One region of the Micromonospora halotolerans genome, then DNA from elsewhere that is predicted to be linked to it. Evidence: riboswitches for the same ligand, from Rfam matches in the RefSeq annotation. Region 1 holds a riboswitch; the other holds the start of a gene.
The links. Region 1 has a riboswitch for thiamine pyrophosphate ahead of RMN56_RS15435 (thiamine phosphate synthase). Riboswitches for the same ligand answer to the same signal wherever they lie in the genome.
Positions count from the first base shown of each region.

Region 2: it holds a riboswitch for thiamine pyrophosphate, as region 1 does, so the genes downstream of both, RMN56_RS18625 (ECF transporter S component) here and RMN56_RS15435 (thiamine phosphate synthase) in region 1, are expected to answer to the same signal.

Region 1 is NZ_CP134876.1:3,217,407-3,224,906, reverse strand. It holds gene RMN56_RS15455 (thiamine phosphate synthase) at 1-112, opposite strand, end outside; gene RMN56_RS15450 (thiazole synthase) at 157-927, opposite strand; gene thiS (sulfur carrier protein ThiS) at 933-1,133, opposite strand; gene thiO (glycine oxidase ThiO) at 1,124-2,212, opposite strand; gene RMN56_RS15435 (thiamine phosphate synthase) at 2,206-2,832, opposite strand; TPP riboswitch at 2,827-2,937, opposite strand; gene RMN56_RS15430 (hypothetical protein) at 3,148-3,426, shown strand; gene RMN56_RS15425 (aldo/keto reductase) at 3,433-4,395, opposite strand; gene RMN56_RS15420 (ABC-F family ATP-binding cassette domain-containing protein) at 4,417-6,093, opposite strand; gene RMN56_RS15415 (class I SAM-dependent methyltransferase) at 6,135-6,740, opposite strand; gene RMN56_RS15410 (hypothetical protein) at 6,867-7,500, shown strand, end outside.
Region 2 is NZ_CP134876.1:3,903,317-3,910,816, forward strand. It holds gene RMN56_RS18605 (sensor histidine kinase) at 1-1,138, shown strand, start outside; gene RMN56_RS18610 (response regulator) at 1,135-1,785, shown strand; gene RMN56_RS18615 (energy-coupling factor transporter transmembrane component T family protein) at 1,800-2,600, opposite strand; gene RMN56_RS18620 (ABC transporter ATP-binding protein) at 2,686-4,101, opposite strand; gene RMN56_RS18625 (ECF transporter S component) at 4,212-4,802, opposite strand; TPP riboswitch at 4,877-4,983, opposite strand; gene RMN56_RS18630 (alpha/beta fold hydrolase) at 5,061-5,885, shown strand; gene RMN56_RS18635 (AAC(3) family N-acetyltransferase) at 5,882-6,688, shown strand; gene RMN56_RS18640 (sugar isomerase domain-containing protein) at 6,771-7,500, shown strand, end outside.

The DNA.
Region 1 (7,500 bases):
TCTCCCGCAGCACCACCCAGCGCACTCCCCCGGCCACGGCCGCCGCCACGACCTCGGCCAGCGGTCCCCGCGCCAGCCGCCGGTCGGTCAGCAGCACGACGCCCGACGGCACGGAGCGGTCCGGCCGCGCGCCGAGCGCGACGGAAGCGGGTGCCGTCACAGGTCCGGCCTCCCCTCGTCCGGAGTGGAGGCGAGCGCGTGGAAGCGGCGGGCTATCCGGCCCGCCCCGTACGCCAGCCGCCCCGCCTCGACGGCGTGCCGCATGGCGGTGGCCATCGCCACCGGGTCGGCGGCCCGGGTGACCGCGCTGGCCAGCAGCACGGCGTCGCAGCCCAGCTCCATGGCGAGCGCGGCGTCGGAGGCGGTGCCGATCCCCGCGTCGAGGATCACCGGCACGTCCACGCCCTGCCGGATCAGCCGGATGTGGTGCGGGTTGGTCACCCCCAGCCCGGAGCCGATCGGCGCGCCGGCGGGCATCACGGCCGCGCAGCCGACGTCGGCCAGCCGCCGGGCCAGGATCGGATCGTCCGAGGTGTACGGCAGGACGGTGAACCCGTCGGCCACCAGTTCCTCGGCGGCGCGCAGCAGCTCCACCCCGTCGGGCAGCAGCGTGCGCTCGTCGCCGATCACCTCCAGCTTCACCCAGTCGGTGTCGAACGCCTCCCGGGCCAGCTGCGCCACCTTCACCGCCTCGGAGGCGGTGTAGCAGCCGGCCGTGTTCGGCAGCAGCCGCACCCCGCACCGGTCCAGCAGGTCGAGCAGGCCGCCGGCGGCGGCCGGTGCGGTGTCCACCCGGCGCAGCGCCAGGGTGACCAGTTCGGTGCCGGAGGCGCGGATGGCCTGCTCCAGCACGTGCAGGTTGCCCGCGCCGCCGGTTCCGAGGATGAGCCGGGAGCCGAAGCCCACCCCACCGATCTGGAAGGACATCCGGCTCACCCGCCCTGGGCGGCGCTGAGCACCTCGACCCGGTCGCCGTCGCGCAGCACGGCCGCCGACCAGCCGCCGCGCGGCACCACCTCGCCGTTCACCGCGACCGCCAGGCCGCGTTCCTGAGCGGTGACCGCGCGGACCACGTCGGCGACGGTCGAGCCGCCGGGCAGGTCCCGTCCCGCGCCGTTGACGATCAGTTCCACCTGGGCTCCTTCCCGAACCGGTCCGGGGTGAAGGGGGCGAGCAGCGGGTCCGGCTCGCCGGTGACGATCAGCTCGGTGACCAGGTCGGCGGTGACCGGGGTGAGCACGATGCCGTGCCGATGGTGCCCGGTGGCGACGAGCACGCCGGGCCGGCCGGGCAGCGCCCCGATGATCGGCGCGTTGTCCGGCGTGCCGGGGCGCAGCCCGGCGGTCGCCTCCACCAGGTCGTACTCGGCCAGCTCCGGCACCAGGTCGACGGCGGCGCGGAGCAGCCGGAGCACCGCCCCGGCGGTCACCTCGGTGTCCGCGCGCTCCTCGACGGTCGCCCCGACCACCACCTCGCCGCTGTCCCGGGGCACGAGATAGACCGACTCGCCGTCGGCGTACCCCCGGATCACGTGCCGGAAGTCCGGCGCGCCGCGACCGGGCGCGCGGAGCCGGAGCACCTGGCCCTTGACCGGCCGGACCGGCAGCCCGGTCAGCGCGGCGGCGCCGCAGCCGGCCGCCACCACGGTGGCCCCGGCGTCCACCTCGGACAGCGCGCCGACCCGGGCCGGGTTCAGCACCGCGCCGGCCCGCTCGGCCGCCGCCCGCAGCGCCGGCACCAGCCGGCGCGGGTCGACCTGGTGGTCGCCGGGCGCGACCGCGCCGCCGCGCACCCGCGGGGCCAGCGCCGGCTCGCGGTCGCGCAGCTCCGAGGGGCGCAGCGGCGTGATCGGCAGTCCCCACCCCTGCTGGTACGACCAGAGCCGCCGCGCCTCGGCCAGGTCGTCGGCGGTGAGCCCGACCACCAGGGTGCCGTCGGCGCGGTAGCCGACGTCGGCGCCGGCCGCCTCGGCCAGGTCGGCGGCGAAGCGGGGCCAGCGCGCGGCGGACTCGGCGAGCAGGGCGGTCAGCTCGTGCTCACCGAAGTACGCCTCGGCGACCGGGGACAGCATCCCGGCGGCGACGTGCGAGGCCCCGGAGCCGGGAGCGGGATCGTGGACGGTCACGCGCAGCCCGCGGGACGCGCACCGCCACGCGATCGCCAGCCCGACCGGTCCCGCCCCCACGATGGCGACGTCCGGTCGGGTCAGCACGCCAGCGCCTCGATCAGCTCGGCGGTCGTCCGGCCCGGATCGGGGCTGGCCGACAGCGCGCCCACCACCGCCACCCCGTACGCGCCGGCGGCCCGCAGCGCCGGCACCGACGCGGCGGTCACCCCGCCGATGGCGATCACGGGCACGTCCACGGCACCGGCCACCGCCCGCAGCCCGGCCGGGCCGATCGGCTCGGGCAGGCCGGACTTGGTGGTGGTCGCGTGACAGGGGCCCACGCCCAGGTAGCTGGCCCCGGCGGCGACCGCCGCGGCGGCGCCGCCCGGCTCCCGCGCGGTCGCGCCGAGCACGGCGCCGGCGCCGAGCACCCGGCGGGCGGCCGCCACCGGCAGGTCCTCCGCGCCGACGTGGCCTCCGGCGGCGCCGACCGCCAGCGCCACGTGCAGCCGGTCGTTGACCAGGCACGTCGCCCCGTACGGCCGGCACAGCCCGACCACCCGGCTGGCCAGCTCGTACGCCTCCCGGTCGGTGGCGTCGTCCTCCACCCGGACCTGGACGACCAGCTCGGCGCGGGCCACCGGCAGGACGGCGCGCAGCACGGCGAGAGGCTGCCGACCCGGCCGGGTGTCGGTGATCAGATGCAGTCGTCCCAGGGACGGCACGGCAACTCTCCTCCCTGCGCCGGCATTACCCGGATCAGGTTCGACGGTCGGGGGCTTCCAGCCCCCCTCTCAGCCCGGTGGCACCGGGCTCCCGTGGGTCACTTGCGGGCCTACCGTACGACGTGTGCGCGGATCCGCCAAGGGGCGGGTGGGGAATTTCCCACCGACCGTCCGAGGTGGAGTACGCAGACAGCGGGTGATCTCCCGCTCACGTCATGCTGTCCGGATGCCCTCGTCCGCCCGCGTCCCCCGCCGGCTGTCCGTCCGCCGTTCCGCGGCAGCACCGCAGTCGCCGAGGGGCTCCTGACCTGGACCATGCTGCGGAGTCCAGCGTGGATCCGGCTGCTGCCGGACGTCTACGTGCACCGCGACGGCCACCGCGCCGGCGATCACCGGATGTGGTGCGACGCCGTGGCGCTGCTGTTGCCGGCGCACGGTGCGATCGCCGGACGCAGCGCCGCCTACCTCTGGGGTGCGGATCTCCTCGCCCGCGACGCGCCGGTCTCCGTGCTGCTGCCGCCGGACGCGCGGATGCGGCCACATCCCCGGACAGCACGCTGCCCCGGCACCGGGCGGGGTGCCGGGGCAGCGTGAGGTGGGTCAGAGGATCGCGTCGAGGGCGTCGAGGTCCTCGTCGGTGGGCTGCCAGGTGCCCGCCTCGGCGTTGGCGCGTACCTGCTCGGGCGTGGTGGCGCCGGCGATCACCGAGGTCACCGCGGGCCGGGCCGCGAGCCCGCCGATGGCCACCTGGAGCATGCTGATCCCGCGCTCGGCCGCGTACGCCTCGATGGCCTCGATGGTGTCCCAGTCGGCGGCGGCGAGGCGCTGGGCGTACCGGCCGCCGCCGGAGAGCCGGCTGCCGGCGGGCGGGGCCTCGTCCCGCTTGTACTTGCCGGTGAGCAGGCCGTTCGCGAGGGGGAAGAACGGCAGCATGCCGAGCCCGAACCGCTCGCACGCCGGGATCACCTCGGCCTCGACGCTCCGCTCCAGCAGCGAGTAGTGGTTCTGCGCGGAGATGAAGCGGGTGCGGCCCTGGGAGGAGGCGGTCCAGTCGGCGTCGGCGATCTGCCAGCCGGCGAAGTTGGAGTTGCCGAGGTAGCGCACCTTGCCGGCGGTGACCAGGTCGTCCAGCGCCGCGAGGGTCTCATCGATGGGGGTGCCCGGGTCGGGCTCGTGCATCTGGTAGAGGTCGATGTGGTCGGTGTCGAGGCGGCGCAGGGACGCCTCGACCGCCCGGGCGATGTAGCGGCGGGCGCCCCGGGCGCCGTGGTCCGGCCCGTTCAACCCGTGCATGTCCATGCCGAACTTGGTGGCGACCACCACGTCGTCCCGGCGGCCCTTGAGCGCCTGCCCGAGCAGTTCCTCGGAGCTGCCCTGCGGCTCCCCGTAGATGTCGGCGGTGTCGAAGAAGTTGATCCCGGCGTCGAGCGCGGCGTCCACGACCGCGCGGGTGCCGTCGAGGTCGAGCTTGCGGCCGAAGTTGTTGCAGCCGATGCCGACGACGGACACCACGAGTCCGGAGTCGCCGAGCCGGCGGTAGGTCATCTCAGTCACGAGATCCACCCTATGCCGGTGGGCGCGCCCTCACCCGACGTCCCAGACCGGCTCCGGGGTCTCCACCACCTCGCCGTCGCCGCGGAACAGCACGAACCGGTCGAAGGAGCGGGTGAACCACCGGTCGTGGGTGACCGCCACCACCGTCCCGGCGAACGCGTCCAGCCCCGCTTCGAGGGCCTCGGCGGAGGCCAGGTCGAGGTTGTCGGTGGGCTCGTCGAGCAGCAGCAGGGTGGCCCCGGACAGCTCCAGCAGCAGCACGAGGAAGCGCGCCTGCTGGCCGCCGGAGAGGGTGCCGAACCGCTGGTCGCCCTGCCCGGCCAGCTCGTACCGGGACAGCGCCGCCATGGCCGCGTGCCGGTCCATGCCGGCCCGGTGCTCGTCGCCCCGCCACAGGATGTCGACGAGCGTCTTCTCCATCAGCTCGGGCCGGTCGTGGGTCTGCGAGAAGTGGCCGGGCCGGACCCGCGCGCCGAGGCGTACGGCCCCGCCGTGCGCGACGGGCGCCAGCTTCGCCCCGTCGACCGGGATGTTGGCCGGGTCCGGGTCGGTGCCGCCGCGGGCGAGCAGGCGCAGGAAGTGCGACTTCCCGGTCCCGTTCGCGCCGAGCACGGCGACCCGGTCGCCGTACCAGAGTTCCAGGTCGAAGGGATACGTAAGGCCGTCCAGTTCGAGCTGCTCGGCGATCACCGCGCGCTTCCCGGTCCGCCCGCCGGTCAGGCGCATCCGGATGTCCTGGTCCTTCGGGGGTACGGGCGGCGGCCCGGCCTCCTCGAACTTGCGCAGCCGGGTCTGCGCGGCCTGGTAGCGGGAGGCCATCCCGTCGTTGTACGCGGCCTTCTGCTTGTACATGAGCATCAGCTCGCGCAGCTTCTGGTGCTCCTCGTCCCAGCGGCGGCGCAGCTCGTCGAGGCGGGCGTGCCGGGCCACCCGCGCCTCGTGCCAGCTGGCGAAGCCACCCGGGTGCACCCAGGCGCTGCCGCCCTCCACGGCGACCACCCGGTCGGCGGTCTGGGCGAGCAGCTCCCGGTCGTGCGAGACGTAGAGCACGGACTTGCCGGACTCGCGCAGCCGGGTCTCCAGCCAGCGCTTGCCGGGCACGTCGAGGAAGTTGTCCGGCTCGTCGAGGAGGAGCACCTCGTCCGGGCCGCGGAGCAGCAGTTCCAGCGCGAACCGCTTCTGCTGGCCGCCGGAGAGGGTGCGCACCGGCCGCTCCCGGGCGGCGTCCCAGGGCAGGTCGAGGACGATGGTGGCGACGGTGTCGAAGAGCACCTCGGCGTCGTACCCGCCGGTCTCGCCCCAGGCGGCCAGGGCGTCCGCGTACGCGAGCTGCGCCTTGCCGGCGGCGCTGCTGTACTTGCCGCGGACCTCGGCCGCCCGCATGGCCGCCTCGGTGTCGGCGAGGCGGCGGCCGGCGTCGCGTAGCGCGGGCGGGGCGAGCGTCAGCGCCAGGTCGGCGAGGGTCGACTCGTCACCGATCATGCCGATGAACTGGCGCATCACGCCGAGCCCGCCGGCGCGGGCGACGGCGCCGGTCTTCACCGGCAGGTCGCCGGCGACCATGCGCAGCAAGGTGGTCTTGCCGGCGCCGTTGGGGCCGACGAGCGCCACCTTCGCGCCCTCACCGACCCGGAACGACACCTCGGCGAAGAGTTCCTGGCCGTCCGGGAGGATGTGCCCGACCCCTGCCACGTCCACGTATCCCACGCGGGCATCCTCCCCGAGGGGCGGGTGTGGGCGACACCGGATTACCGGGTGACCCGCAGCACCCGGTAGCCCTTCTGGCTGGCGTGCCGCTCGACCTGCCAGCCCTGCTCGACCAGCCAGCGGTGCAGCGAGTCGCCGCCGAGGTGCCGGGCGACGACCAGCCAGGCCACCCCGTCCGGGGTGAGTCGGGGCAGCCAGCGCCGCAGCAGCTCGTGCAGCTCCGCCTTGCCGATGTGGATGGGCGGGTTGGACCAGATCTCGGCGAAGGCGACGTCGGCGGGTACGTCGTCGGGCGCGGCCACCCGGACCCGGTCGGCGGCACCGACCCGGGCGGCGTTGGCCGCGGTGAGGTCGCGGGCCCGCTGGTTGACGTCGACCGCCCAGACGGTGGCGGCCGGCGCGCTGCTGGCCAGGACGCAGGTGATCGGCCCGAAGCCGCATCCGACGTCGAGCAGCGGGCCGGTGGCGTCGTACGCCGGCAGGTCGGCCTTGCGCAGCAGCACCGCGGTCCCGGGATCCAGCCGGGCGGCGGAGAAGACGCCGGCGGACGAGGCGAGGGTGTAGTCGCGCCCGGCGACGGAGAACTCGACCTTGCGCGGCTGGGCGGGGGTCGTGGGTTCAGCGGTGAAGTAGTGGTCGCCGGTCACGTCGGGCATTGTCGCACCGCCCGGGAGCGGCGCCCCCGACGGTGCGGCAGGCAGGACGGGACGCCACTCCGCCAGATTTTGCCGATATTACCCACGAAAGGGACAATGACCCCTACTGTAGCCAACATGGTGTATCGGTACGAGTCCGATGAGGACGCCTTCCTGGAGTACCCGCGGCCCGGATCGGACCCGTCCGTGCCCGGGGACGCGCCGGCTCCGCCGGCGGGTCCCTCGCGGTCCCGCTTCCCCACCCCGTCGCTGCCGCCACCGGTCCGACCCGCCCGACCGGCCGCCGACGTCGCCCGGGCGCCGGCCCCGGCGCCCCCGGCTCCGGCTCCGGCGCCGAGCCGGCCCGCCCCGCCCCGGGAGCCCGCTCCCGTGCCGCAGCCCACGCCGGCCGTGCCGCCGCCCGCACCGCCGGTGCCGCAGCCGACGCCGGCCGCCGCGCCGAGGCCGGCGGCGTCGACCCACGCGGCGTCGACCGCCACGACCTCGACCGCTGACGACCCCGTCGTCCGGACCACCGATCCGGTGGACCTGACCCGGCCCCGCCGGCCCGATCGCCGGCGCGGCGGCCGGGCCTGGCAGGTGCTGATCGGCGGCGCCGCCGTGCTCATGCTGCTCGCCCTCACCGGGCTGGCCGTCGCCGCCCTCCTGGAGGACCGGACCCTCACGCCACCGGCCAGCCAGCAGAGCAGCCAGCCGGTGGTGGAGCAGTCCGCCGCGCCCGACGGCACCGACCTGGACTCCCGGGACACCG
Region 2 (7,500 bases), 690 kb from region 1:
CGCGCTGTTCGCGTTCGGCCTGGCCGAGCTGTACGTCCCGCTGGCCGGCTACGTCGAAGGTCAGGGGCCGGACCTCGCCGCGCTCTCCGCCGGCTGGCTCGCCGTCCTCACCGTGCTGCTGGTCGGCTACGGCCTCGCGGTGGCCGGCTGCACGTCGTACCCCCGGGCGGCCGCCGTCGTCGCCGGCGTCTGTTTCACCGCGCAGAGCTTCACCCCCGTCCTGCCGGAGTGGCCGGTCGTGCCGCTGCTGGCGCTTGTCGCCGCCACCTTCGGCTGTGTCGCGGTGGGTGGCCGGGCCGCTCCCACGGTCGCCGTGGCCAGTTACCTCCTCCCGCTCGGGATCGAGAACGCCGTGGCCGGTGACTCCGACTGGATCTTCATCCTGTTCGTGGGGCTCGCCGTGCTGGGTCCCGGGTACGCCGTGCGGATGCGGCGGGCGCAGGCGGCCCGGCTGGTGGCGCTGGCCGCCGAGCGGGAGGCCGCCGCCCGGACGGACGAGCGGCTGCGGGTGGCCCGGGAGCTGCACGACATCGTGTCGCACGGGGTGTCGGTGATGGTGCTGCAGGCCGCGGCGGCGCAGGCCGTGCTCGACTCGGACGCGGGTGCGGCCCGCGCGTCCCTCGACGCGGTGCAGGAGGTCGGGCGGGACGTGGTCACCGAGCTGCGCCGGCTGCTGGTCATCCTTCGCGGCGCGGACACGGCCCCGGAGGGACTGCCGTCGTTGCGGCGGATCGACGCGCTGACCGCCGGGGTGGGCCTCGCCGGCGGGCGGGTGGACGTGACCGTCTCGGGGGACCTCGACACGATCCCCGCCGCCGCCGACGTCAGCGGTTACCGGATCCTCCAGGAGGCGCTGACCAACGCCGCCCGGCACGCGCCGGGCGCGACCGTCCGCGTCTCGATCGAGGTCGCCGGTGACGCCGTCCGGCTGCAGGTGGCCGACGACGGGACCGGCCCGGCCCGGCGGAGCGCCGGCACCGGGCACGGCCTGACCGGCATCCGGGAGCGGGTGGAGCTGTTCGGCGGTTCGGTCAGCGCCGGTCGCCGCCCGCAGGGCGGCTTCGAGGTACGCGTCACGCTGCCCTTCGACGCCGAGGCGTCGGCCGGCGCACTGGCCACTGCGGGGGTCACCGGATGACCCGGGTCCTCATCGCCGACGACGAGGCGCTGGTGCGCGGTGGCCTCCGCATGATCCTCACGGCGCAGCCGGACCTCGAGGTGGTCGCCGACGCCGCCGACGGCGAGGAAGCCGTGCAGTTGGCAACCCGCTTCGCGCCCGACGTCGTGCTGATGGACATCCACATGGCGCCGTTGGACGGGATCGCCGCGACCGAGCGGATCCTGGCGGCACGCGGCGAGACCCGGATCATCATGCTGACCACCTTCGACCTCGACGAGTACGTCTACCGGGCGCTGCGGGCCGGCGCCTCCGGGTTCATGCTCAAGACCACTCCGCCCCGGGAACTGGCCGAGGCGGTGCGGACCGCGGCCCGGGGCGACGCCCTGCTCTCCCCGTCGATCACCCGTCGCCTGATCGACCACTACACCGCGACCGCGTCGGTGGTGGCCCACCCGGGCCTCGCCGAGTTGACCGCGCGGGAGACCGAGGTGCTGCGGATGATGGCGCTCGGCCTGTCGAACCGGGAGATCGCCGACCAGCTCTTCGTCGGCGAGGCGACCGTGAAGACGCACGTGAACCGCATCTTCGCGAAGCTCGGGGTGCGGGACCGGGTGCAGGCGGTGGTGCTGGCGTACCGGAGTGGGCTGGCCCAGCTCCGGAGGTAGCGGCCCGCCGCCGGTCAGCCGATCAGCGGGCGGAACGTGCCGAGCACCACGCTGACCGTCAGCGCCGCACCGGCGGCCACCGCCGCGCCGGCGACCAGCAGGGCGTCCGCCCGGGTGAAGCGCTGCCGCCGGGCGACCGTGCGCGGGGTGCCGGCGTCGAAGCCCCGGGCGTCCATGGCGACGGCCAGCCGGGTGCCCCGCCGGATCGCCCCGACCAGCAGCGCGAACGCCGTCGACCCGAACAGCCGCAGCTTGGCCACCGGGTTGCGGCCGGCGTCCACGCCCCGGGCCCGGCGGGCCAGGCTGATCATCCGCCACTCCTCCTCCAGCAGCGGCACCAGCCGGAACGCGGCCAGCGCGCCGATGGCGAACCGGGCGGGCGCCTTCGCGTTCTGGATCAGCGCGTCGGCCAGGTCGGTGGGGTCGGTGGTCGCGAAGACGAGGATCCCGGGCAGCGCCACGGCGAGCATCCGCAGCACCAGGCCCAGCGCGGTGACCAGCACGCTCTCGGTGACCAGGACCGGGCCGGCCTCGACCAGCACCCGGCCGGAGCGGTCGGCGGCGAAGAGCACCAGCGTGACCAGGATGCCGCCGGCGCCGGCCAGCAGCGGCCAGGCCCGCCGGGCGAGCACCCGGTAGCGGACGCCGAACAGCGGCAGCACCGCCAGCTCGACGGCGATCGCGATGGCCGGGGCCACCGGGTCGAGGGTGGCCACCAGGATCAGGGTGAAGACCAGCGCGGCGGCCAGCTTCGCCACCGGGTTGCGCCGCGCCAGCGGCGCCCCGGCCGCGGCGACCGGCTCCACGCTGATCACCGGCGCTCCCGGACACCGGTGCGGTCGCGGTCGGCGGACGTTATCGGCGCTCCGGAGCGCCGGGGCGGTCGGGGGCCGGCGGGCGTCATCGGCGCTCCAGGGTGACGGTCCGGTCGGCCAGCGCGGCGACGAAGTCCGCGTCGTGGGTGACGGCGACGACGCCGTGGCCGGCGTCGCGCAGGTCGGCGAGCAGGTCGACCAGTTCCCGCCAGGTCCGCCGGTCCTGGCCGAAGGTGGGTTCGTCGCAGATCAGCAGGCGGGGCGCGGTGGCCAGGGCCGTCGCCACGCTCAGCCGCCGCGCCTCCCCGCCCGAGAGGGTGTACGGGTTGGCGCCGGCCAGCCGGTCCAGCCGCAGGCGCTCCAGCAGCGCGTCCACGGTGGCCGTCACGGCCGCCTCGGTCCGCCCGGTGCGGCGCGGGCCCAGCGCCAGCTCGTCGCGGACGGTGGCGGTCACGAACTGGTGTTCCGGGTCCTGGAAGACCGAGCCGATCCGGCCGGCCAGGGCGGGCGCCCGCCAGCGGTGCGGGGGAGTGCGCGCGTCCCGGCCGGCGAGGGCGGCGGTGGCGGTGACCGTACCGGTGCCGGGGCGGAGCAGGCCGCCGAGGAGCAGGGCCAGGGTGGACTTGCCGGCGCCGTTGGGACCGAGAACGGCCAGCGCCTCGCCGGCGCGTACCCGAAGGTCGGTGGGGGCCAGCCGGGGCGGCAGGCCGAGCTGGTCGGCGGTGAGCAGCACCTCCCCGGGTGGGGTGGTGGCGTGCCGGGGCGGCACGGTGCGGCCCGGCACCCAGACCCCGGCGGCGGCGAGGGCGTCGCCGTGCGCGGCGAAGACCGCCTCGGGCGGCCCGTCGGCGCGTACCCCGCCGCCGGGCTCCAGCACGACCACCCGGTCGACCAGCGGCAGCGCCTCGGCGACCCGGTGCTCGACGAGGATCAGCGTGGTGTCCGGGTCGAGGGCGTCCGCGACGGCCCGCCGGATCAGGTCGGCGCCGGCCGGGTCGAGGTTGGCGGTCGGCTCGTCGAGCAGCAGGAGCCCCGGCCGCAGGGCGAGCGTCCCGGCCAGCGCCAGCCGCTGCTGCTCGCCCCCGCTCAGCGCCGCGGTGGGCCGGTCCCGGTCGTACGGGAAGCCGACCCGGCGCAGCGCCTCGTCCACGCGGGGCCAGATCTCGTCGGCCGGCACCCCCCGGTTCTCCAGCCCGAACGCGACGTCGTCGCCGCAGCGGGCCATCACGAGCTGGGTCTCCGGGTCCTGGAAGACGATGCCGACCCGCTCCCGGGCCTTGCGCGGGTCGAGCCCGTCGATCTCGACGGTGCCCTCCTGCTCGCCGGAGTCCTCGGGCAGCAGCCCGGCCAGCGCGGCAAGCAGCGTGCTCTTGCCCGCCCCCGACGCCCCGAGCAGCAACACCCGTTCCCCGGCCTCGACGCGCAGGTCCACCCCCCGCACCGCCCAGCCCTTCCGCCCGGCGTGCCGCCACCCGAACCCCCGCAGTTCCACGGCACCCACGCGCCCACCTCCCCTCTCGGCCCCAGCTTGGTTGATCAAGAGGTTTGCGTCAGGAGAACCGGTCCGGCCGACGCAAACCTCTTGATCAACGCGGTCTCGGTGGGTGGTGGTTAGACCAGGGCTCGGTCGCGGCCGGCGGGGAAGCGGTCCAGGGCGCCCGTGTTGGCCAGGGCGCGGGTGAGGAACCACGCGCCGGCGCCGGCGATCACCGTGGCGCTGACGATGGTCAGCAGGGCGTACGGCAGGCGGTAGTCGACCAGGTCGTAGGCCTTGTTCCAGTAGACGAAGTCGAAGATCGCCGCGGTCAGGCCGGTCAGCGCGCCGGCCAGCAGGGCGACCGGCAGCCGGTACGCGCGGTAGCGGAACGCCGCGAAGGCCAGCTCGGCGCCCACGCCCTGCATCAGGCCCTGCACGATGACGATGCCGCCCCACTGGCTGCCCAGCAGCGCGGAGACGACCGCCGCCAGCAGCTCGCAGTAGAGCGAGGCACCGGGCTTGCGGATGACCAGGCCGCCGAGCACGGCCGGCACCAGCCAGACGCCGTAGATCAGCGTCTGCGCGGGCGGGAAGAAGGCGAAGGCGGCGTCCGTGGCGCTCCAGACCAGGCCCCAGGCCCAGAAGATGACGCCGAAGGCGACGGCGATCACCGAGGCGACGACGATGTCGACGGTGCGCCAGCGGTTGCTGTCGGTGTGGTTCATGGCGGACTCCCAGTTCAGGTGAGGAACCAGGAGAAGACGCACGCCGCGCCCGGTGGTCACCGGACGGCGACGCGGCTGGAGGTCGACCGAACTCCCTGCGCTGGCATTACCCAGATCAGGTTCGAGGGTCTGCGGGCACCGGCCCGCACTCTCAGCGCTGTGCGCTCCCCTGTCGGATGTGAAGTTGTCTCGTCGCAGACGCTAGCACCGACCCCGGCCCCGGGCCCAGCAGGGCGATCGCCCGTTAGGGTGGCGATCATGCGGGTCGAGGCGCGAGGGCTGACGTTCGAGGTACGCACCGGCGGCCCCGAGGGCGGTGACCCCGTCCTGCTGCTGCACGGCTTTCCGCAGCACGCCGGCGAGTGGGACGAGGTGACCCCCGCGCTGCACGCCGCCGGGCTGCGCACGTACGCGCTCGACCAGCGCGGGTACTCGCCCGGCGCCCGGCCGGCGGACGTCGGGGCGTACCGGATCCCGGAGCTGGTGGCCGACGCGGCCGCCGTGCTCGACGCGCTCGGGGTGACCGCCGCGCACCTGGTCGGCCACGACTGGGGCGCGATCGTGGCGTGGGGCCTGGCGGCGGCGCACCCGGAGCGGGTCCGCACGCTGACGGCGGTGTCGGTGCCGCACCCGGCGGCCATGGGGCACGCGCTCGCCACCGACCCGCGGCAGAAGGCCCGCTCGTCCTACATCGCGCTGTTCCGCATGCCGGGCAAGGCGGAGAAGGTGCTGCTGGCGTTCCGCGCGGCGGCCCTGCGCCGGATGCTCGGCGGGGTGGGCGACGCCGACCGGGTGGCCCGCTACGCCGACCCGATGCGCGAGCCCGGCGCGCTGACCGCGGCGCTGAACTGGTACCGGGCCATGACCGGAGCGGACATGAAGGCCGTCGGGCCGGTGGGTGTGCCCACGACGTTCGTGTGGAGCGAAGGGGACGTGGCGATCGGCCGCACCGCCGCCGAGGCGTGCGCCGCCCACGTCACCGGCGACTACCGCTTCGTGGTGCTGCCCGGCGTCACCCACTGGATCCCGGACGAGGCGCCCGGCCCGCTGGCCGCGGCCGTGCTCGCCCGCGTCGGCCGATGACACCGAGCCCCGCCCGGCCGCACACCCGGGCGTCGCTCGCCGCCCAGCTCCGCGACCTCGGCGTACGCCCCGGCGGGACCGTGCTCGTGCACGCCTCCCTGCGCCCGCTGGGCTTCCTCTGCGGCGGCCCCGAGGCGGTGCTGCTGGCCCTGCGCGACGTGCTCGGCCCGGCCGGCACGGTGGTGGTGCCCGCCCACACGCCGGACAACAGCGACCCGGCCGAGTGGAGCAACCCGCCGGTGCCGGCGGACTGGTGGCCGGTGATCCGGGACGGGATGCCCGGCTTCGACCCGGCGGTGACGCCGAGCCGCTTCATGGGCGCGCTGGCCGAGCTGGTCCGCACCTGGCCGGGGGCGCTGCGCAGCGACCACCCGTACGTCTCGTTCGCCGCGCTCGGGCCGGCCGCCGCAGGGATCGTCGCCGACCACGGGCGGGCCGACATGCTGGGTGAGGCCTCCCCGCTGGCCCGCCTCTACGACCTCGACGCCGACGTGCTGCTGCTCGGCGTGGACCACGGCAGCAACACGTCCCTGCACCTGGCGGAGTACCGGCAACCGGCGCCGCCCCGGCAGCGCTGCGGCGCGGCCGTGCTGACCGCCGACGGCGGCCGGGAGTGGGTGTGGTGGGACGACGTGCGCCTGGACGAGGAGTGTTTCGCCCGGCTCGGCGCCGACCTGGAGGCCACCGGCGCGGTGCGGCTCGGGCCGGTCGGCGACGGGACGGGCCGGTTGATGAGGCAGCGGGCGGCGGTCGACTTCGCGGTGGAGTGGCTGGCCCGACCCCGAGGGACGGAGGAAGCATGAGCGTGAGCGAGCGAAGCGAGCGAACCATTCGGCTCAGCAGCGGGGCGCCTCGCGCCGCCGCGGAGCGAAGCGAGGCGGCGGCGTGAGCGCCGAGGCGTACCTGGCGATCGTGACCGAGACGATCGGCCGGGTCGCCGCCGACCAGCGGGAGAACGTGGCCCGGGCGGCGGATCTGATCACCGCGTCGCTGCGCGCCGACGGGGTGGTGCACGCGTTCGGCACCGGCCACTCGGAGGCCCTCGCCATGGAGGTCGCCGGCCGGGCCGGCGGGCTGGTCCCCACCAACCGGATCGCGCTGCGCGACCTGGTGCTGCACGGCGGCGAGCCGGCCGACGTGCTCGGCCCGAAGCTGGAACGCGAGCCGGCCGTGGCGCACCGCCTCTACGAGCTGGCTCCGGTCCGGCCGCAGGACGTGTTCGTGCTCGCCTCCAACTCGGGGGTGAACGGGGCGATGGTCGAGTTCGCCGCCATCGTGAAGGAGCGCGGGCACGGGCTGGTGGCGATCACGTCGGTGCAGCACTCGGCCCGGATGACGTCCCGCCACCCGTCCGGGCGCAAGCTCGCCGACTTCGCCGACGTCGTGCTGGACAACGGCGCCCCGTACGGCGACGCCACCCTGCCGCTGCCCGGCGGTGGCGCGGTCGGCGCGGTCTCGTCGATCACCGCCGCGCTGCTGGCGCAGCAGATCGTCGCCGAGGTGGTCGCCCGGCTGCTCGCGGCGGGGGAGCAGCCCCCGGTCTACCTGTCCGCCAACATCACCGGCGGCGACGAGCACAACGCCGAGCTGGAGGCGCGGTACGCGGGCCGCATCC